One region of the Pantoea sp. R13S299 genome, then DNA from elsewhere that is predicted to be linked to it. Evidence: riboswitches for the same ligand, from Rfam matches in the RefSeq annotation. Region 1 holds a riboswitch; each other region holds the start of a gene.

Region 1 (5,603 bases):
TGAGCCTCGACCAGTGGCGGCAGGAACATCAGCGCTACTTTGAACGTGAAGGCTATTTCCACAGCGAAATGGAGCTGATCTTCGAGACGTTCCAGCTGGTCGAGGTGATCTAAACCCGCACCTTACAGCGTGTTTGCCGCCATCAGCGCCAGCCGCGTAACACCCCGCGCGGCGAGGTTCTCAGCCGCCTGTGCTGCTCGCATACCACTGGCGCACACCAGCACCACGCGCTGATCGGACGGCGGCTGCCAGGCCGCTATCTGCGGCGGCAGAATCCGTAACACCTGCCCGGCCACACTCACCGGTGCCTCCTCCACGCTGCGCAACTCCACAATGCAATCGTCCTCCGTCAGCATCGGCAGATCGATAAACGGCGTGCCTGGCGCGTCCGGTTCTGGCGCATCGTCAAAGCGAAACTGCCGCACATGCCAGTCCACAAAATCGCAGTGGATCATGCAGCCGAGTGGCGATGGCGTCAGTTCCAGCAACACGCTCAGTGCCATCTGCGCCTGCATTGCGCCCAGCGTTGACACCGCAGGTCCCATCACGCCAGCCGTGTTGCAGTTCCCTGACGACGTGGGTAATTGCGGGAACAGCGCGCGATAGCCAGGCGCACCGCCGCAGAATCCGCCGACATAGCCTTTGCGACCCAGTACTGAGGCGCAGATCAGCGGCAGGCCGCGCGGATAACAGGCGTCTGATAGCTGATAAGTGATGGCGAAGTTATCCGCCGCATCCACCACCAGATCGATTCCCTCCAGCGCCTGCGGCAGCTGACTGGCGCTAAGCGAGTGTGAATGCGCCTCAACGTGGCAGTCAGAATTTCTTTGCGCCAGCGCGCGCTGAGCGCAGATTGCTTTTGACTGCCCTACATCGTCGATGCCAAAAAGCGTCTGCCGGTGGAGGTTGTGCAGCTCGACCCGATCGCCATCGTAAAGTCGAATAAACCCGACGCCCGCGCCTGCCAGTAACGGCAGCAGCGTCGCACTAAGGCCGCCCGCGCCCACTACCAGCACACGTGCCCCGCTCAGCCGCTGCTGCCCCGCTTCGCCAATCTCCGGCAACATGGTCTGTCGCTGATAACGCTCCATTGCCGCTCCTTAAAACTGTGCCAGACCAAAAATGGGCGTGGAAGCTGACGCCATGTCGCGCTGCTCCATTAATCCCGCCTGAAACGCCTCGTGCCCGCCGTGAATCGCGGCGGCAAAAGCCCCGGCCATCCGCACCGGATCGCGCGCTTTTGCCACCGCCGTGTTGAGCAGCACGCCGTCGAAACCCATCTCCATTGCCTGCGCCGCCTGGCCCGGCGATCCGATGCCCGCATCAATTATCAGCGGCACATCTTTAAACCACGCACGCATCGTGCGCAGCCCTTCGATATTGCGCAGCCCCTGACCGGAACCTATCGGCGCGCCCCAGGGCATCAGCACTTCACAGCCCGCTTCCAGCAGTTTCTCGCCGACAATCAGATCTTCGGTGGTGTAGGGAAAGACCTGGAAGCCGTCAGCGCAGAGGATCCGCGCGGCTTCCACCAGCGCAAAGGGATCGGGTTGCAGCGTGTCGGCATGACCAATGACTTCCAGCTTGATCCAAGGCGTATCGAACAGTTCACGCGCCATCTGCGCCGTCGTCACCGCCTCTTTCACCGTGTGGCAGCCTGCGGTGTTCGGCAGAATACGTTTGTTGAGCTGTTGCAGCAGCGTGCGGAAGGCTCCGCCTTCACTGCCTTCCCGACGCAGGCTGACGGTAATAATTTCTGCGCCTGACGCGTCGATCGCCTGATGCAGGATGTCCGGTGACGGATAACCGGCGGTGCCGAGCAGAAAGCGGGATTGCGGAGTGAATTGATAGAACATGGTTAACCTCCCTGCATCGGTGACAGGATTTCCAGCTGGCTGCCCGCCTCAAGCATCTGGCTGGCATAACGGCTGCGTGGCACAAACTCGCCGTTCAGTGCTGTGGCGACGGTGCGCGGGTCAATCTGCTGCTCCGTCATAAGCTCTGCCAGCGTGCCAGCATCGGTTTCAATCGTGCGTCCATTAAGTTGAACTCGCATGAGTCATCTCCTGTGTGAGTTGCAGCATGAGTTTTTCAGCCATGATCGGCGCCAGCAAAAAGCCGTGACGGTAAAGCCCGTTTAGCGAGAAACGGCCATTTTCATAGCGGACTTCCGGCAGGTTCTGTCGGTAGGCGGGACGCAGACCGGTGCCGCTCTCCACAATGCGCGCTTCGGCCAGCGCCGGATGCAGGCTATAAGCGGCACTGAGCAGCTCCATCATCGCCCTGGCGCTGATCGGACTGCTGTCATGGCTTTCGACCATGGTGGCACCCAGCATGAAGTGCCCGCCTGCACGCGGCACCAGATAGCAGGGAAAGCGTGGATGCAGCAGCCGGACGGGACGGGAAAGCTGAACGTCAGGTGATTGCAGGATCAGCATTTCGCCTCGCACGGCGCGCAGCGTGGGCTGCTCATCCGTGGCGTGGATGCCACGGCAGTCGATGATTTTGCCGCTGGGTTTTCCACTGTGAAGGGACACGCCAGCCTGCTGCAGCTTGTCGCGCAGTTGCTGCATCGCGCGGCGGGGATCGAGATGCGCCTCCGCCGCGAAAAACAGGCCGCGGGCAAAGCGGTTTTCCAGCGCCGGTTCAATCTCTCCGGGCGCGACCCACTGATGCTGCTGCGTCATGCTGGCGAAGCGCGTCAGTTCGCGGCTGTCACGCGGTGGCGCCACCACCAGCGTGCCCTGCTGTTCCACGCCATCCACGCGTTGCGCCCACCAGCCCGCCGCGTGCTGGCCCCATTCGATCACCTGCGGCGGCGCGCTTTCCGCTTCGCACCAGGGCGCGAGCATGCCGCCCGCCCAGTGTGAGGCGGCACGACAGTCCGGCTGCGTAATGATTTCGACAGTTTCTCCCCGCTCCACAAGCAGTGTGGCGACACATAGCCCGGCCACGCCGCTGCCAAGCACCGACCAGCGGCTCATGGTATCCACCGGCGAGGAAGAGAGAGATTCAGGATGAGATATTTCACTGTGGCCTCGTTATCAGTTAACGAAGACCCGTGATACGGAGGGGAAAAGCAGAGACGTCGCGATCGCGCCCCTGCGGCAAGTATCTGATGCGATACCCGTCTTCCTACGCCAGTATCAACTGGGTCAGGTTCTAAGGGTCGCTAAGCCGCGCAATGCGCTATTAGCCTCTCAGTCTCTCTGGCGAGACTCCCCTGACGGGTTTAGTTGTAAGTTAAGCGGGCAGCTTCGTCAAGCCGCGTGCAGGGTGCAAAACCCGAATAGCGGGATTAACGGGCAGAACCGGACGGCCAGTCAGCGGCGGTTGCCAGCGTCACAAAGGGTCCTGCCAGCGTCTGATTGTGATGACCAATAATCTTTTCCGCAGAGAGGTGCGGATTATCGACGGTGGTATGCGCATCGGAAATCAGCACGACCTTAAAACCCAGCTCCGGTGCGGCGCGACAGGTGGTATCAACACAGAACTCGGTTTTCATCCCGGCTATCACCAGTTGTTTCACGCCTCTTTGCTTAAGCTGAAGTTGCAGGCCGGTCTCTCTGAAACAGCTGGGATATCTTTTTGTAAAGACGACATCTGACTGCGGGTTAACCTGCAGTTCCGGTATCAGGTGGGTCAGCGGGCTTTGCTCGTTGAAAGGGGAATCATCGGGGCCAATATGGCGTGCAAAAAAGAGGGGCACGTCAGACTGCCGTGCTTTGGTGATGAGCAGAGTGATATTCGACAGAATGTTGTCTGCGGCAAAAGGCGCCGCTGGACCATGAAAAAGGCCCTGCTGCATATCGATGATTAAAAGTGCACTTTCAGATGTCATCATGACCTGGCTCCATTCAGTTTTTAAGAACGGAGAGCAGGTCCCCGTCCGGTTCGGCGGGGAGAGGGAATCTGTTGTGTCAGGTGCCAGTCACAGAGTCGCCCACGCCGCCGCTGAGCACGGTGGTGGTGACGGTTGTGAAAGACAGAACTGACATAAACATTTTCTGATCCTGAGTTGATCAATTCGTAAGGCGTCACACCTGGAACAAGGGGACTGAAATCTACATTACCCTGAACGCTGACGCTTTTAAAGCGCCTGAAGTGATTGCGTCACCGCGTCGGTGATTTCCCGAATACGCGGTTCGGCGCGGCGATAATAGGTCCATTTCCCGACTTTGCTGGCTTCGACCAGCCCGGCACTGTGAAGCGCTTTCAGGCATAACGACGTGGCGGGCTGTGATAAGCCCGCCTTGTCCTGTATGAGGCTGGCACAAACGCCGTACTGATCGAAGGGATAGAGCTGGGTATAGCCCGCAAACGCTTCTTCAGGATTTTTAAGCCACTTCAGCACTGCCACCCGGGTTGGATTGGACAGTAACTTCAGGGCATTTTCGGGGGACATGCCGCCTCACAGAGTATCAGGATTGAAAAACAGGATAGTCAGTATAGCCTTTCTCAGTGCCGCCATACAGGGAGGCATTATCGACCTCATTCAGCGGATAACCTGATTGAATGCGCGCAGGCAGGTCGGGATTGGCAATAAACGAACGGCCAAAACCAAACAGATCGCCCCAGCCTTTTTTCAGCACATGCTGCGCTTTTTCAGCCGTGTAACGTCCCGAATAGATGATCGGAGATCGGAATGTTTCGCGCAGTGCGACGCGAAAACTCTCTGGCATATCCGGGCTATTATCCCAGTCCGCTTCGGCAATCGAGAGATAGCCAACTTCCAGCTCATTCAGCAGTTGCGCGGCACGGATGTAGGTCGCGTGGGGATCGCTTTCAACCAGACCGAGATAGACGCGCTCTTCGTCGGTACTCGAAAACAGCGGCGCAAACCGGACGCCCACACGATGGCTACCAAAGACTGAGCTGACCGCCTCAACGACTTCGCGCAGGAAACGCAGACGATTCTCCGCTGAGCCGCCATATTCATCCGTACGGAAGTTGGTATGTTCTGAAATAAACTGGTTAATCAGATAACCGTTAGCAGAGTGCAGTTCCACGCCGTCGAAACCGGCTGCTTTGGCGTTCTCCGCTGCGCGCCGGTAGAGCGCCACGATCTCTTTCACTTCCTCTGTGGTGAGTGCCCGCGGCTCGCTGGGTGCGGTCAGTATCCCCGCGCCTGGTCCGGTTTCAATGAATACCCGGACGTTGTCGGCTGCGATGGCTGAAGGCGCTACCGGTGGCTGCTTACCTGGCTGAAGTTCATTATGTGATACGCGGCCAACATGCCAGAGCTGGCAGAAAATCGTGGCACCTTCCTGATGTACCGCCTCGGTAACCTTTTTCCAGCCCGCGATCTGCGCGTCGCTGTGGATCCCCGGCGTCCATGCATAACCCTGCCCGCGAGGCTCAATCTGGGTGCCTTCGGTGACCATCAGTCCCGCGCTGGCACGCTGGCGGTAATACTCCACCATCAACTCGCCGGGAATGTTGCCCGGCTGTTCACTGCGACAGCGTGTCAGGGGTGGCAAGACAATGCGGTTGCGAAGTTTTAGATCGCCCAGGTTCAGGGGGGTAAAAAGTGACGGCATAACAAAAAGTCCTCTGATGTTTAAGAGGCGCCATTATATTTATACATTTAAATTTGTAAATGT
Region 2 (5,603 bases), on a different contig from region 1:
GATCTCCAGCCCGGCCGCCGTTCCCATCAGCAGACCGGCCAGCTTCTCCGGGAGACCCAGCGTGGTGCTGATATAAAGCGGCATATCAATGATATACATCGTGTTGCAGGTCCACATCGCCACCGAGGCGAGGAACAGCAAACGCACATCACGATCGCGCCAGCCACTCAACGGCAGCCCGCCGCTTTGCATCAGCGGCTGCGTACGTGGCACCGACGGCAGGGTAAACCAGACCAGCAGAATGCAGAGCAGAAACAGTACCGCGGCCACCATAAACAGCGTCACAAAGCCGTAGTTCAGCGCCAGCGCGAACGATAACGGCGGCCCGATCACCCACGCCAGCGACAGCTGCGCACGCATCACCGAACTGAACATCACCGCTTCACGCGCCGACTGATCGGCATACTCCCGTGCCAGCGCAAACAGCTGCGGCATAGAGACGCTGGCCAGCGCCGACAGCAGCACGCCCAGCGTCAGCAGAGTCAGATAGTCGCGGGTAAAGGCAAACAGCAGCGCATTCACCAGCGCCATCAGGCAGCAGAAGAGAATGATATGACGACGATCGCCGACGCTGTCTGAGCGCTTTGCCACCAGCATACTCACCACGATACCGGCCACCGCGTTGAGGGTGAAAAACAGCCCTACCCAGAAGGGCCGCGCCTGTACCTCACGCGTCAGAAACAGGCTAAGCGTCGGCGCCTGCAGAGCACCCGCGATGCCCAGCATGAACGAGGCGACCATAAAAGCGAGGTAAACCGGGTTGATGCGGCGCTGCCGCGTTAACAGCGATTTCATACGAAATCCCTTACAGAACAAACAGAGGGGAAAAAGAAGCGTAGACGATACCGCGCAACATGAAAAAAGCCAGCAGAGATCATCTGCTGGCGGTGTAAATGCACCCTACTCAGAAAAGCACTCCGCTGAACAGCGAAGTGAGGGTCGAACGCCATTCACTGCTGAATGCCTCCCGCTCTTCCCATAGCATAAAGTTTGCTCTTAAAATGAGGCAGGAAAAACAGAGCGCTTTTCACAGGGAGTTCCCCTTTTATGTCCTCATCACGTCTGAAGCAGCAGTTCATCCGCCTGTGGCAAAGCTGTCAGGGTCAGACACAGGAGATTACGCTCAGCGAACTGGCTGATCTGCTGCACTGCTCGCGCCGCCATATGCGCAATCTGCTCAACAGGATGCAGGCCGCAGGCTGGCTGATCTGGCAGGCTGAAGCCGGACGCGGCAAGCGATCGCAGCTTACCTTCTGCTACACCGGCCTTGCCCTGCAGCAGCAGCGTGCCGAGGATTTGCTGGAACAGGATCGCATCGATCAACTGGTCCAGCTGGTAGGTGATAAAAACCAGGTGCGTCAGATGATCAGCGCGCATCTGGGGCGCAGTTTCCGGCAGGGCAAGCATATCCTGCGGGTGCTCTACTATCGTCCGCTGCTCAATCTTCTGCCCGGCTCGGCGCTGCGGCGCTCGGAAACCCACATTGCGCGACAGATTTTCAACGGTCTGACGCGGATAAATGAGGAAAACGGGGAAATCGAACCCGATATTGCGCACCACTGGCAGCAGACGTCCCCGCTTCACTGGCGCTTCTTCCTGCGTCCGGCGATTCGCTTCCATCACGGCAGAGAACTGGAGATGGAGGATGTGCTGGCGACGCTGGAGCGTCAGCGCCCGCATCCGCTTTTTTCCCATATTGCGCAGATCGACTCGCCCGCCCCCTGGACGCTGGATATCCGTTTAAGCCAGCCTGACGAGGGATTGCCCTGGCTGCTGGGCAGCGTCAGTGCGATGATCCTGCCGCGCGAATGGCCCACGCTGCACGACTTTGCCCGCCAGCCCGTTGGCACCGGTCCTTACCGGGTGATCCGCAATCAGGAGAGCCAGCTGAAGATCGAAGCGTTTGATGACTACTTCGGTTTTCGCGCGCTGATTGATGATGTCTCTATCTGGGTACTGCCCGACATCAGCGATGAGCTGGTCTATGCCGGCGTCCGTCTGCAGGGCGACAGCGCCGATGAAGTTCAGGAGGAGAGCCGCCTTGAAGAGGGTTGCTACTATCTGCTGTTTGACCAGCGTTCAGAGCAGGGCCGCAACGAGGCAGTGCGACGCTGGGTCAGCTACCTGTTTAACCCCATCGCCCTGCTCAATCACGCCGGTGTCGGCTATCAGCGCTACTGGTTTCCGGCGTATGGTCTGCTGCCACGCTGGCATCACCGGCGCGACCTGACGCCCGTGGAAAAACCGCCCGGCTTAACGCATCTGACGCTGACCTGGTACAGCCAGCACGTGGAGCATGAAGGCATCGCTAATGCGCTGCGTCCGCTGCTGGCAGAGCATGGCGTCACGCTGGAGACCCGTGAGATCAGCTACGAAAGCTGGTATCAGGGCGACGCGGAAAGTGACATCTGGCTGGGCAGCGTGAACTTCACCCTGCCGCTTAATTACTCGCTGTTTGCGCAGCTTTATGAGATCCCACTGCTGCATCACTGCCTGCCGATCGACTGGCATGGCGATGCGGCCCGCTGGCGCGAGAAAACGCTGCCGCTGGCTGAATGGAGTAAACAGCTGGTCGAAGAAGCTGGTCTGCATCCGTTGTTTCATCACTGGCTGCTGCTTGAAGGACAGCGCAGCATGCGCGGCGTCCGGATGAATACGCTGGGCTGGTTTGATTTTAAATCGGCCTGGTTCGCGCCACCGGCGTTGTGACGCTTTCGCCCCGGCGCTGAAATGACTAGAATGTGACGTTCTCAACGGGGTGCGGCTTGCCACAAGCAAGCAGCTGAGAAATACCCGTCGAACCTGATTCGGTTAATACCGACGTAGGGATTTGAGAGGCCTCTGTGCTCAGATCCTTTGCGACTCATCCCCTATACTCCTGAAGGAGCGCAAAGTGTTAAACAAAGTTCTGCCGGTGCTGCTGTTACTCTCCGCCCCCGTTCTGGCGGCCAAGCCGGTTCTCACGGTCTACACCTACGACTCCTTCTCCGCTGACTGGGGTCCTGGCCCGGCGGTAAAAAAAGCCTTTGAAGCCCAGTGCAACTGCGAGCTGAAATTCGTCACGCTGGAAGATGGTGTCTCGCTGCTGAACCGCGTCCGCATGGAAGGCAAAAACAGTAAAGCGGACGTGGTGCTGGGACTGGATAACAATCTGGTGCAGGCGGCGCAGAAAACCGGCTTGTTTGCTGAAAGTCAGGTCGATACCTCAAAATTAAAACTGCCCGACGGCTGGCATAACACCACCTTCGTGCCGTTCGATTACGGTTACTTCGCCTTTGTCTATGACAAAACCCGCCTGAAAAATCCACCAAAAAGCCTGAAAGAGCTGGTCGACAGTCCGGAGAAGTGGCGGGTGATCTATGAAGATCCCCGTACCAGCACTCCCGGATTAGGTCTGCTGCTGTGGATGCAGAAGGTCTATGGCGATCAGGCTCCACAGGCGTGGCAAAAGCTGGCGCAGAAAACCGTGACGGTCACCAAAGGCTGGAGTGAAGCCTATGGTCTGTTCCTCAAGGGTGAAGGCGATCTGGTGCTGAGCTACACCACCTCTCCGGCTTACCACATCATCGAAGAGAAGAAAGAGAACTACGCCGCGGCGCCATTTGCAGAGGGTCACTATCTGCAGGTCGAAGTTGCCGCGCAGTTAGCCAGCAGCAAACAGCCAGCACTGGCACAGCAGTTCATGAAGTTTATGGTCTCGCCTGACTTCCAGCGCACTATCCCCACCGGCAACTGGATGTACCCGGTGATCGACACGCCGCTGCCTGCCGGTTTCGCGGCGCTTAACGTGCCTTCTACTGCTCTGCAGTTCTCGCCGGAAGAGGTTGCCAGCCAGCGTTCGGGCTGGATAAGCCAGTGGCAACGCGCCGTCAGCCGCTGATGCCGCGCTGGCTGATTCCCGGTTCCCTCGCCACGGTGTTGTTGACCATCGTGGCGTTTCTGGCCTTTGGCGCACTCTGGAGTGCCGCGCCGGACACGGACCTGCGCGGCGTGCTGCAGGATGACTACCTGCATCACGTTATCATGTTTTCTTTCGGTCAGGCGCTGCTCTCCGCCCTGCTGTCGCTGCTGCCTGCTATACCGCTGGCGCGGGCGCTCTATCGACGCCGTTTTCCTGGTCGTCTGCTGCTTCTGCGCCTGTGCGCCATGACGCTGGTGCTGCCGGTGCTGGTCGCGGTGTTCGGTCTGCTGACCGTCTATGGTCGAGTCGGCTGGCTGGCGCAGTTGTGCCAGCTGGCAGGGTTGAATTATCACTTCTCCCCCTATGGTCTGTCAGGCATCTTGCTGGCGCACGTCTTCTTTAACCTGCCGCTGGCGACCCGCCTGATGCTGCAGGCGCTGGAGAGCATCCCAGCAGAACAGCGTCAGCTAGCGGCACAGCTTGACCTGCGTGGCTGGCATCATTTCCGTCTGCTGGAGTGGCCGTGGCTGCGGCGTCAGCTGCTGCCGACCGGTGCGCTGATCTTTATGCTCTGTTTCGCCAGCTTTGCCACTGTACTGTCGCTGGGCGGCGGTCCGCAGGCTACCACCATCGAGCTGGCGATATTCCAGGCGCTGAGTTATGACTACGATCCCGGACGTGCAGCGCTGCTGGCGCTGATCCAGCTCGGCTGCTGTCTGACGCTGGTGCTGCTCAGCCAGCGCTTCAGTAAAGCGATTCCTGCCGGAAGCAGCCAGCTGAACGGCTGGCGTGATCCGCAGGATTCGCGCGGAGCACAGCTGATGGATGCACTGCTGATCCTGCTGGCGCTGATTCTGCTGCTGCCCCCGCTGGCGGCGGTCATCGTCGATGGTCTGCACGGCGGACTGCGTGGCGCGCTGGCGCAGCCTGACCTCTGGCAGGCCACCTTTACCTCATTGCGCATCGCCCTCGGTGCCGGCCTGATCTGTGTGGTGCTGACCATGATGCTGCTGTGGAGCAGTCGCGAGCTGCGTCTGCGTCAGCGTCCGATTGCGGCACAGTTGATCGACACCAGCGGCATGCTGATTCTGGCGATGCCAGGCATCGTGCTCGCCACCGGTTTTTTCCTGCTGTTCAACGCAACCATCGGCCTGCCCGATTCGGCTGAGGGGCTGGTGATCTTTACCAATGCGCTGATCGCCATTCCCTATGCGCTGAAAGTGCTGGAAAACCCGATGCGGGATGTCGCCGAGCGCTACGGCAGACTCTGCGATTCACTGGATATCCACGGCTGGAACCGGCTGCGGCTGATAGAACTGCGGGCGCTGAAACGTCCGCTGGCCCAGGCGCTGGCCTTTGCCTGCGTGCTGTCGATTGGTGATTTCGGCGTGGTGGCGCTGTTTGGCAGTGCCGACTTCCGCACACTGCCGTTCTACCTTTATCAGCAGATTGGTGCCTATCGTGGCGCAGATGGCGCGGTCACCGCCCTGCTGTTGCTGCTGCTCTGCTTATTGCTGTTCACGCTAATGGAAAAATTACCAGGCCGCCATGCTGACTCTTGATAACCTCACATACCTTTATCAGCATCTGCCGATGCGCTTCAGCCTCACTGCCACGCGTGGGGAGCGCATCGCGATTCTCGGCCCCAGTGGAGCCGGAAAAAGCACCCTGCTGAGCCTGATCGCCGGTTTTCTGCCGGTGA
Region 3 (5,603 bases), 230 kb from region 1:
GGTCCATCCTAATTTTGTTGATCTGATGGCAAAAGCGGCGCAGGGCCAGCACGTTGAATTCGCCTTCATCCCGGTGACGGCGGTGAAATATACCTACACGGTGATCCCGGCGCTGGTGATGACCTGGATCCTGTCGCACATCGAACGCGGTGTAGATCGCATTACCCCGGCTGTTACCAAGAACTTCCTGAAACCGATGCTGATTGTGCTGATTGCTGCCCCTATCGCGATTGTACTGATTGGCCCGATTGGCATCTGGATCGGTAGTGGTATCTCCGCGCTGGTTTACACCGTCCATGGCTACCTTGGCTGGCTGTCCGTCGCGATTATGGGCGCTATCTGGCCGCTGCTGGTGATGACCGGGATGCATCGGGTGTTTACGCCGACCATTATCCAGACCATTGCCGAAACCGGCAAAGAAGGCATGGTGATGCCGTCTGAGATTGGTGCCAACCTGTCGCTGGGCGGATCGTCTCTGGCGGTGGCGTTCAGGACTAAAAACCGTGAACTGCGCCAGACTGCCCTTGCGGCGGCGGCCTCCGCCATTATTGCCGGGATTTCAGAACCGGCGCTGTATGGCGTCGCGGTGCGCCTCAAACGCCCGCTGATCGCCTGTCTGATCAGTGGCTTTATCTGCGGCGCGGTCGCGGGCATTGGCGGGCTGGCCAGCCATTCGATGGCCTCACCGGGCCTGTTCACCAGCGTACAGTTCTTCGACCCGGCTAATCCCATGAGTATTGTCTGGGTCGGTGCGGTCATGGTGTTGTCGGTGGTGCTGTCGTTTGTGCTGACGCTACTGTTAGGGTTTGAAGATATTCCTGAAACAGAAAGTGAATCCGAATCCGTGACCGCCGCACAATCTGCGCCCGTTACAGAACGCACTAGCGCAATTAATAGCCACTAAAGGAAAGGGTCACGCTGACCCTGAAAAGAGGATTGCATGTCTGATTCAAGGTTCCCGCAAGGGTTTTTATGGGGCGGTGCACTGGCCGCCAACCAGAGTGAAGGCGGCTATCGTGAGGGCGGAAAGGGCTTAACCACCGTTGATATGATCCCGCATGGCCCGCACCGTATGCCGGTCAAACTAGGTCTGGAAAAGCGTTTTACCCTGCGTGACGATGAGTTTTACCCCAGCCATGATGCCATCGATTTCTATCATCGCTATCCGGAGGATATCGCGCTGATGGCGGAGATGGGGTTCAGCGTGTTTCGCACTTCAATTGCCTGGAGCCGTCTCTATCCCAATGGCGATGAACTGACACCTAATCCGGAAGGCATCGCCTTTTACCGTGCCGTCTTTGAAGAGTGCCGGAAATATCATATCGAACCGCTGGTGACGCTGTGCCACTTTGATGTGCCAATGCATCTGGTCACGGAGTATGGCTCGTGGCGCAATCGCAAAATGGTCGACTTTTTTGCCCGTTACGCCCGCACTTGTTTCGAGGCGTTTGATGGGCTGGTGAAATACTGGCTGACCTTTAACGAGATCAATATCCTGCTGCACAGCCCGTTTTCCGGAGCTGGTCTGGTGTTCGAACCGGGTGAGAATAAGGAGCAGGTGAAGTATCAGGCGGCACATCACGAACTGGTTGCCAGCGCGCTGGTCACGCGGATCGCGCATGAAGTGAATCCGGCTAACCAGGTTGGCTGCATGCTGGCAGGCGGCAACTTCTATCCGTGGTCGAGCAAGCCGGAAGATGTCTGGGCGGCGCTGGATAAAGATCGCGAAAACCTGTTTTTTATCGATGTGCAGGCGCGCGGCGCTTATCCGGCCTATGCCGCGCGGGTGTTCCGGGAGAAAGGTGTGACGCTTGAGATCGAAGAGGGTGATGCCGACATTCTGAAAAACAGCGTCGATTTTGTCTCGTTCAGTTATTACGCCTCACGCTGCGCCTCGGCGGAGATGAACGAGCAGAACAGCAGCGCCGCCAATGTGGTCAAATCCCTGCCTAATCCCCATGTGCCGCGCAGCGAGTGGGGCTGGGGCATCGATCCGCTTGGCTTACGCATTACCATGAACATGATGTATGACCGCTATCAGAAACCGCTGTTCCTGGTGGAGAATGGCCTGGGCGCGCGCGATGAAATCGACACGAAAGGCGAGATTAATGATGATTACCGCATCAGCTATCTGCGTGAACACATCCGCGCCATGGGTGATGCCATTGAAGATGGCGTGCCGGTGATGGGTTACACCAGCTGGGGCTGCATCGACCTGGTTGCCGCCTCAACCGGTGAAATGAGCAAGCGCTACGGTTTCGTCTACGTTGACCGTGACGACCTGGGTAACGGCACGCTGGCGCGCACGCGCAAGAAGTCTTTCTGGTGGTATAAGAAAGTAATTGCCAGCAACGGGGCCGATCTTGAGTGACGTTGTCACTAAATAACGCACTCGCGTGCCGTTGTACTCCGGCACTAATTATCGTATAACCAATGTCTCCGAGGGGTGTCCTGTAATGGGCTGAGATGGCGTAAGCCGAACCCTTTGAACCTGATCTGGGTCATGCCAGCGAAGGGACGGGTCGGCAGATTTTTCTGCGTCATCTCCTGCACTATCCCCTGTTCCAGACCGTATGCCCGGATCTCCCTGTTACTGGAGATCCCATGTCACATCCGCTTTTCGAAACCGGCTTTTATGGTCGTCTGCGCCAGCAGGCGGGCCGTCACTGGCACGCCTATGTCAGGCACGATTTTGTGCAGCAACTCGGTCAGGGCACGCTGCCACCGCCCGCCTTCCGCCACTATCTCACCCAGGATTATCTGTTCCTGCTGCACTTCGCCCGTGCCTGGGGTCTGCTGATTAGCAAACTCTCAGAGCCAGCCGCGTTACGCAGCGCGACCGCATCGCTTAACGCCATCGTCAGCGAGCTGCCGCTGCATCTGGCTTACTGCCAGCAATGGGGCATCAGCGAGGCGGCGATGGCGAGTGAACCCGAGGCAATGGAAACGATCAACTACACCCGCTACGTGCTGGACGTGGGTCACACCGGAGATGCGCTGGAGCTGATGACGGCGCTGATGCCGTGTGTGGCCGGTTACGCTGAAATTGGCCTGACGCTGCTGGACGATCCTGCGACACGCTTTGAGGGAAATCCCTACGCCGCATGGATTGAGAACTACGGCGATGAAGCCTACCTGGCGGGCGTCGGTTCCTCACTCATGCTGTTTGAAACGCTGGCTCAGCAGCGCGCGGGTGAACACCGTTTTGACCCGCTGTCAGAGATTTTCACCACCGCGACCCGGCTGGAAGCGGCGTTCTGGCAGATGGGTCTCAATCGCGCTGACTCTATTCAGGTCAGTCCATGAATCCGCCGGGGATTTCAGTTCGCCAGCTCAGCCTGACACTGGGTCAGCAGACACTTTTCAGCGAGCTTAATCTGGAGATCGCGGGCGGCGCATTTACCGCCTTGCTGGGTGCCAGCGGCGTGGGTAAAAGCAGCCTGATGCGGGTCATTGCCGGTCTGACGCCGCCAACTTCCGGACTGATTAGCGGCAGCGACGGTCTGCCGCTGACCGGCCGCATCGCCTGGATGGGGCAACAGGATTTGCTCTATCCCTGGCTCACGGTGGAACAGAATGTCTGCCTCTCCAGCCGCCTGAACGGAGAGAAAGCCGATCGCGACTGGGCGCAGCATCTGCTGGAACGGGTCGGTCTGAGTCACTGTGCCAGTGCGAGGCCCGCGACACTCTCCGGCGGGATGCGTCAGCGCGCGGCGCTGGCCCGCACCCTTTATACCCGTCAGCCGATTGTGCTGATGGATGAGCCGTTCTCCGCGCTGGATGCATTGACCCGGACGCAGATCCAGACACTGGCCGCGGAAGTGCTGGTCGGGCACACCGTGCTGCTGATTACCCATGATGCTGCTGAAGCCTGCCGGCTCAGTCATCACCTGCTGGTGATCGGTTCTGCGGGGATAGAAACCTGCCCGCCCCTGCAGGGCCAGCCACCGCGGGCCGCCGATGACCTACAGGTATTGCAGAGTCAGGTCGCATTGCTGAAGCAGCTAAGCAGGATAGCCGGATGAGATCACGTTTCGCCGGTCTTCGCCGGGGAGTGACATTGTTTGCCGGATTCATTGCGCTGTGGTGGCTCGTCACCCTGACTTCTATTCCGGCGTTTCTGCTGCCCTCGCCCGCTGCGGTCGCCGCCGCGCTGTGCCAGAACGCGGACTACCTCCGCCATCACACGCTGATTACGCTGATCGAGATCCTCACCGGCATGGCGCTCGGCGTGCTGCTGGGCGGTGTGCTGGCACTGGGCATGACCTTTTCGCCGTGGTTACAGCGCTGGATGATGCCGCTGGTGATCACCAGCCAGGCGATTCCGGTGTTTGCCCTGGCACCACTGCTGGTGCTCTGGTTTGGCTTTGGTATGAGCGCCAAAGTCGCCATGGCCGTGCTGGTGATCTTCTTCCCGGTCACCTCCACCTTTTTTGATGGCCTGCGTCGCGTCACGCCCGGCTATCTCGATCTGGCTCGCACTATGGGCGCTTCACAGGCATCGCAGCTGCGTCATGTCCGGCTGTTAGCGGCGCTACCCGCGCTGGGTTCGGGCCTGCGGATGGCGGCGGCCGTCGCGCCGATCGGGGCAATCATCGGTGAATGGGTCGGCTCAGCAGAAGGGCTGGGTTTCGTGATGCTGAATGCCAACGCCCGGATGCAGAGCGACATGTGTTTCGCCGCGCTCTTCATTCTGGTGCTGATGACGCTGGCGCTGTGGCTGTCTGTCGATCTCCTGCTGCGCCGCCTGATCACCTGGGACCCCGAGACAATTTAATGACCTCAACAATGAGAAACCCCATGACTAAACTACCTTTGTTTACCCTGCTGTTCAGCGCCTCCTTAACAACCCAGGCTCAGGCGATGGAAAAACTGACGCTGGTGCTCGACTGGTATATCAATCCCGATCACGCGCCGATTATGGTGGCTCAGCAGACCGGCGCGTTTGCAGCCGAAGGGCTGGACGTTAACATCGTGCCGCCTTCCGATCCGGCGCTGCCGCCACGTCTGGTAGCAGCAAAGCAGGCGGACTTAGCAATCACCTATCAGCCGCAGCTGCATTTCTTCGCCGATCAGGGCCTGCCGCTGATGCGAGTGGGCACGCTGATTAACACGCCGCTGAACACGCTGATGACGTTAGATAAAACGGTAAAAAAACCGGCGGATTTAAAAGGGAAACGCATCGGCTATTCGGTCAGCGGCATTGAACAGGCAACGCTGGCGACCATGCTGGCCCATGACGGTGTCAAAGCCGATCAGGTGAAGCTGGTTAACGTCAATTTTCAGCTCACCAGCGCCCTGATGACCGGCCAGGTGGATGCGGTGATCGGCGGCTATCGCAATATTGAAGCGCTGGAGATGAAACTGGCGGGTAAAGCACCGGTGGTGCTCAACGTCGAAGATTATGGTGTTCCGGCCTACGACGAGCTGATTATTGTCGCTAACCGTGATGAGGCGCACTCGGAGAAAATTCAGAAGTTTTTGCGGGCACTGAAGAAGGGGAATGCGGAGTTGCAGGCACATCCTGAAGAGAGCTGGCTGGCCTTTGCCCGCGCGCATCCGGAACTGAAAACGCCGTTAAACCATCAGGCATGGCGTGCCAC
Region 4 (5,603 bases), on a different contig from region 1:
AATCTCATTAATAGCAGTGGGTTGATTACGGCGCTGCGTCAGCAGGATCTGCTTTACACCCTGACCGAGCTGTCGGATGGCTCTCAGCATACCCGGGTGATCGGCGTCGTTACTAACGCGCTGAAAGGCGACAAAGACGGTATTGACGCGGTAATCAACGCCATGAGTCATCCTGATATCGCCATCGTCTCCATGACCGTCACCGAGAAAGGCTACTGCCATCATCCGGCCAGCGGCAATTTAAACCCCGATCACCCTGAAATCGTGCATGACCTGCAGAACCCTCAGGCACCGCGCACCGTGCCGGGCGTTATTCTGGCCGCGATCCGCCGTCGTCGGGATTTGGGATTGCCGCCTTTCACCGTCATGTCCTGCGACAACATGCCTGAAAATGGTCACGTCACACGCAATGTCGTCACGCAGCTGGCACAGCGTCTGGATCCGGCGCTGGCGGACTATATTCAGCAGCACATTACCTTCCCGTCGACCATGGTGGATCGCATCGTTCCGGCGATGACCGGGACTGCGCTGGCGGCTCTGCATGCGCGTCTGGGTTCAGAAGATCCGGTGGCGATTGAAGCAGAACCGTTCTTCCAGTGGGTGATTGAAGATAACTTCGTTAATGGTCGTCCGGCGTGGGAAAAAGCGGGCGCAGAACTGGTCAGCGATGTCCTGCCCTATGAAGAGATGAAACTGCGCATGCTGAATGGCAGCCACTCTTTCCTGGCCTATCTCGGCTTCCTGGCGGGTTATGAGTACATCAGCGACTGCGTGGCCGATCCCCATTTCCGCGCCGCCGCCCGTTCACTGATGATCGACGAGCAGGCACCGACGCTGCGCACTCAGGGCGTGGATCTTAACGCTTATGCCGATTCGCTGATTGCCCGTTATGAAAATCGCGCCATTAAACATCGCACCGGACAGATTGCCACTGACGGCACCCAGAAACTGCCACAACGTATGCTGGATAGCCTGCGCTGGCACCTGCAGCGCGGCAGCGACTGTGACCTGCTGCTGCTGGGCGTCGCGGGTTGGATGCGCTATGTCGGCGGCGTTGATGAAAAGGGTCAGCCGATTGAGATCCGCGACCCGATGCAGAAGCAACTGGCTGAGTGCGTTGCCGCCAGCGAAGATGGCGAAGCTCGCGTGCGGGCGTTACTTTCCCTTCGCGAAGTGTTTGGCGAGGATCTGCTGCAAAATCAAGATGTGGTCGCCCGACTGACTGCCTGGTATCAGCAGCTGACTACTCAGGGAGCCCGTGCCACGGTGCATCATTGTCTCAACCGCGGCTAAAGGCTCTGTAACAAAGCGCTGGCGCAGACGCAGCGCCCTGATTAGACTGACACTTTCCCATCGTGCTGGCCCCGGCCAGCCGTAATATGGATATTGCTGCATGTCGATCGCCTATACCATTACTACCAGCGAACCGGTGAATCAGCAGATTTACCGTTATCTGCGCAAAGATATCGTCACCTGCGCAATTCAGCCGGGTTCGCTGCTCTCTGAAAAAGAGGTGTCCGCGCGCTTCAACGTCTCACGCCAGCCTGTGCGCGAAGCGTTCATCAAGCTGGCCGAAGCCGGACTGGTACAGGTATTACCGCAGCGCGGCACCTTCGTGCGCAAAATTTCCGCTAAGCGGGTGGCGGATGGTCGCTTTATCCGGGAGGCGGTGGAAGTGTCAGTGGTGCGTCGCGCAGCGATGGAGATTGACGATCCAGCCCTGATGGCGCTGGAACATAATCTGCAGCTGCAGCGCATGGCGGCTGAGCGGCATGACAGCCAGGGCTTTCTGACACTGGATGATGAGTTTCATCGCCTGATCGCTGAAAGCATTGACTGCAAGCTGGCCTGGGAGACGGTGGAGAACATTAAAGCCGCCATGGACCGGGTGCGGTTCCTGACGCTGAGTGAAGTCTCTCCGCCGGAAAAAGTGATTGAGCAGCATGAAGAGATTTATGCCGCGCTGAAGGCTCACGATGCGGATGCCGCCGAAGCGGCGATGCGTCGTCACCTGCAGGAGATGATCTTCTCGATCACCCCGATTGCCGAACGTAACAGCGCCTGGTTTGAAGCACCCTGAACCTGAAACCGCCCGCATTGCCTGATTAACAGGCCAATTCGGGCCTTCGCCGTTACCACCACTGATGAAAATGGTGAACCGGCCCGATACCCTTCCCGACCTCCAGTGAGTCCGCCTGTAATAGCGCCTGCTGTAACCAGTTTTTGGCTTCCCTAATCGTCGCTGCCCAGTCAGCATGGCGCGGACGCAACGCGGCTAAAGCAGCCGACAGTGTGCAGCCAGTACCATGCGTATGACGGGTATTCACGCGCGGCGTACTGAATCGTTGCTCTGCGGAGCGCGTAATCAGCCAGTCGGGGCTTTCCGCCGCCGCCAGGTGACCACCTTTCATCAGCACGGCCTGACAGCCCAGGGCCAGCAAGGCCCGTCCCTGCTCGCGCATCTCCGCCTCATCTTTGGCAATAGCGCAATTCAGCAACGCCGCCGCTTCCGGCAGATTAGGCGTAATCAGCGAGACCTGTGGCAATAACAGTTCACGTACGCTGGCCACGGCGTCTGGCGAGAGCAGCGCATCGCCACTTTTCGCAACCATGACCGTATCCAGCACCACAAAGGGGATCTCAGCGCGTTTCAGCCGGGACGCCACCTGCTCCACGATGGCCGTTTCTGAGAGCATGCCAATTTTTGCGCTGTCGATGCGTACGTCATCCAGCACCGAATCGAGCTGTGCGGCCACAAAGTCCGGTTCAATGCGATAAACCGACTGCACGCCCTGCGTGTTTTGTGCCACCAGCGCGGTAATGACGCTGGTGCCATAGGCTCCCAGAGCCGAAAAGGTTTTCAGATCGGCCTGGATACCGGCACCACCGCTGGGATCGGTCCCGGCAATCGTCAGAGCGTTAATCCGCTTCATAATTTCCCCTCCAGCGTCCAGAGTGCATCGATAAACTCGGTGGCAAAGCTGCCTGGCCCGGACGCCTGCGCCGCTGCCTTTTCCCCCGCCATGGCCATGACCTGGCAGGCAGCAGCGACGTTCATCAGCCGATCTCCAGGCAGACTGCTGAAGCCCGCGACCACGGCAGAGAGCGCACAGCCGGTCCCGACCACCCGCGTCATTAACGGACTTCCACCGCTTATGGCGAGGATTCGCTGACCATCGGTGGCGTAGTCCACTTCACCGGTAACGATTACCAGCGTGTTCCAGGTCCCGGCGAGCAGTTGTGCCGCATCAAGTGCCGCATCGGCCTGATGCAGGGTATCGACACCGCGCCCGCCGCTGGCCTGCTGCGCCAGCGCCAGAATCTCTGAGGCATTTCCCCGGATCACCGCCGGTTGCTGACTTAACAACTGCTGGCAGAAGTCACTGCGCAGTGTCAGCGCACCAACGGCAACCGGATCGAGCGTCCAGGGTTTGCCCGCCTCACGGGCGGCAGTGACGGCAACCTGCATCGCCTGCTGGCGCTCGCGGGTTAAGGTGCCCACGTTAATCAACAGCGCATCCGCAAAGCGGCTGAACTCTGCGGCTTCCTCAGCATCAATCACCATCGCCGGTGAGGCATTGAGTGCCAGCAACACATTGGCGGTGAAGTTCTGGACCACGTCATTAGTCATGCAGTGCACCAGCGGTGACTGACGGCGGAAAGTGTGCAGGATGGGCGCGAAATGCGCGGCAGAAAGGTGTTGAGATTGATGTGTCATCGTAGCTCCCAACCGGCGAACAAGAAGGCGAATGCGGTCAGGCATCAGACTTCCCTACGCTGGCATTATCCAGTTCAGGTAATACGGGTATTTCTCAGCCTTCACAAAGAAGGGCACCCCGAGTCGTTTAGATTGAATCACTATATTTTTTGCCAGATTAGGAGATGTTGCTTACTGATGCAAGCCGACCCTTCAAGCTATCGCTTGTTCACCGTGAAAATAGGTATCCCCCCTTTTTGACCTCAACCCCAGAGAATAAAAAAGGAGCAGATATTACTTTGAGGTTTAAACCGCCTTTACAGGCAACGCCCGGTGAATGAAAAGCTACCCAAACAGATCCGCGACTAGCATAAAGCAAAGAACGGGATCTATAACCTCACAGGTGCAGCCCGAAACGTCATTAACAAACTACTTGAGGGTAAGCCTCCCTTAATAAACTTATTAACGTTCACGGGATCCTCGAAGCTCCGAGCTTTCACTATTAGCACCTGATAGTTAGACATTGCCGACGTAAAAACCGGAAGTGCCCAAAATGCGTGTTTGATAGTTCAAGCAATCATACAAAGCATCGCTCTATCCACTAACTTTCAATTACGAAACGCAGTTTCACTAGGTCAAATTCTTGTTGCTCATGTAGCCATTGCTTGTAAAATGACCATCGTGATTATTTCCATAACAAGTAAAGGGACTTATGAAGCAATACACTAACGAGATAACGCATGAACTCAGGGAATCCTCTTTACAACAACTCTACGACGAAGATTTTATAGCAAGCTGTGACAGCAATATACGCAAAGAGTTTGAAGATTTTAACAAACAAGTTAGCCGCCCACTAATCTACATTTTTCGATTCGCTGTAGCAGGAAGCCTTACCCTTAACGGCGGAGTGCTCCGCAATGCTTCGGGAAGCAGTACAGCTGGCGGTTATAAAATGGCACGAGTTGGAGATAAAGCTGTTTACGCTGACGGCAGTGAAGCAACTATTATTTCAGGTGCATGTGAAGCACGTATTATGCAGGGTGCATCTGCGGCACTCGTTGGAAGTATGCTTGATAATGGCGATGAAATAATCTCAACACCACAATCCGGCAGCAGACTAATCTTCCGAGAAGGTGACACATTGCCGAAAGGATTGTTAACCATGCCAGGGAGTAAGCACTAATGGCAGCTAAAGGTTACTTTCTGTTCAGAGGTGATAAGACTGGTTGCGGCGGCAGAATCCTCGAAGGTTGTACCGATCACCAGTTTTTCGATAAAGACATGGCGTGTGAAGGTCATAAAGTTACCTGTGGCAAACATCCAGGCCATTACCGTATTTGCGGCGGGCTTAATGACGATGACATACATGGTAAAAGGATTGCCGGAACTCTGGACAGTTATAGCTCCTGCCCCTGCAAATCGAAGTTCGTTCCTTCAAATTGGGATGATTATTACGAACTGGGTGGAGAACCAACAGTAACGCACACCGATCTATCTCACCTCGTCAAGATGCCTGTACTACCAGGGCCGATTGAGTCAGAGCCGGAACAACACGCCCAGGTAGCGAAAAAGAAAACAGGTATCGACGCAGGTTTTGCCGTTCTCCCCTATGCAGGGACTACAGAAGCGTGGCAACGTCTGCTATTCACCGAAAACCCACCGGCAGGAGCCAAAGAGCTATTCGCTACGCTGAACGGTGCAGACGAAAGATACAAAGCCGGTTCTATTATGCTTCTGGTTGATCCTGATAAGCAGGACGACGAACAGATCGCCCACATGAAAGCCGCGAAAGCGCAAGTCGATGCAGCATTGGCCCCATTGACGCATGAGGAAGCTAACTTACTGCACAAACATTACGCTACCATAGCAAATTTCACCAACTACGCTGATAATGGAATTGGCCTTG

What was found. Region 1 has a riboswitch for thiamine pyrophosphate ahead of ACN1CO_RS15680 (FAD-dependent oxidoreductase). Riboswitches for the same ligand answer to the same signal wherever they lie in the genome.
Region 2: another riboswitch for thiamine pyrophosphate. It lies ahead of thiB (thiamine ABC transporter substrate binding subunit); the one in region 1 lies ahead of ACN1CO_RS15680 (FAD-dependent oxidoreductase).
Region 3: another riboswitch for thiamine pyrophosphate. It lies ahead of ACN1CO_RS16890 (TenA family protein); the one in region 1 lies ahead of ACN1CO_RS15680 (FAD-dependent oxidoreductase).
Region 4: another riboswitch for thiamine pyrophosphate. It lies ahead of thiM (hydroxyethylthiazole kinase); the one in region 1 lies ahead of ACN1CO_RS15680 (FAD-dependent oxidoreductase).

Annotation. Positions count from the first base shown of each region.
Region 1 covers NZ_JBLYEF010000003.1:279,072-284,674, forward strand. The annotation lists gene ACN1CO_RS15660 (ASCH domain-containing protein) at 1-113, shown strand, start outside; gene ACN1CO_RS15665 (HesA/MoeB/ThiF family protein) at 123-1,091, opposite strand; gene ACN1CO_RS15670 (thiazole synthase) at 1,101-1,856, opposite strand; gene thiS (sulfur carrier protein ThiS) at 1,859-2,056, opposite strand; gene ACN1CO_RS15680 (FAD-dependent oxidoreductase) at 2,040-2,984, opposite strand; TPP riboswitch at 3,116-3,235, opposite strand; gene ACN1CO_RS15685 (cysteine hydrolase family protein) at 3,299-3,844, opposite strand; gene ACN1CO_RS15690 (ArsR/SmtB family transcription factor) at 4,091-4,405, opposite strand; gene ACN1CO_RS15695 (alkene reductase) at 4,422-5,540, opposite strand.
Region 2 covers NZ_JBLYEF010000002.1:431,902-437,504, reverse strand. The annotation lists gene ACN1CO_RS12945 (MFS transporter) at 1-795, opposite strand, end outside; gene sgrR (HTH-type transcriptional regulator SgrR) at 1,048-2,709, shown strand; TPP riboswitch at 2,745-2,847, shown strand; gene thiB (thiamine ABC transporter substrate binding subunit) at 2,894-3,880, shown strand; gene thiP (thiamine/thiamine pyrophosphate ABC transporter permease ThiP) at 3,856-5,463, shown strand; gene thiQ (thiamine ABC transporter ATP-binding protein ThiQ) at 5,450-5,603, shown strand, end outside.
Region 3 covers NZ_JBLYEF010000003.1:513,559-519,161, reverse strand. The annotation lists gene ascF (PTS cellobiose/arbutin/salicin transporter subunit IIBC) at 1-904, shown strand, start outside; gene ACN1CO_RS16895 (6-phospho-beta-glucosidase) at 941-2,371, shown strand; TPP riboswitch at 2,433-2,535, shown strand; gene ACN1CO_RS16890 (TenA family protein) at 2,605-3,306, shown strand; gene ACN1CO_RS16885 (ABC transporter ATP-binding protein) at 3,303-4,025, shown strand; gene ACN1CO_RS16880 (ABC transporter permease) at 4,022-4,777, shown strand; gene ACN1CO_RS16875 (ABC transporter substrate-binding protein) at 4,801-5,603, shown strand, end outside.
Region 4 covers NZ_JBLYEF010000001.1:1,817,827-1,823,429, forward strand. The annotation lists gene ACN1CO_RS08770 (mannitol dehydrogenase family protein) at 1-1,293, shown strand, start outside; gene ACN1CO_RS08775 (GntR family transcriptional regulator) at 1,394-2,080, shown strand; gene thiD (bifunctional hydroxymethylpyrimidine kinase/phosphomethylpyrimidine kinase) at 2,133-2,933, opposite strand; gene thiM (hydroxyethylthiazole kinase) at 2,930-3,718, opposite strand; TPP riboswitch at 3,753-3,849, opposite strand; gene ACN1CO_RS08790 (PAAR domain-containing protein) at 4,410-4,880, shown strand; gene ACN1CO_RS08795 (PAAR domain-containing protein) at 4,880-5,603, shown strand, end outside.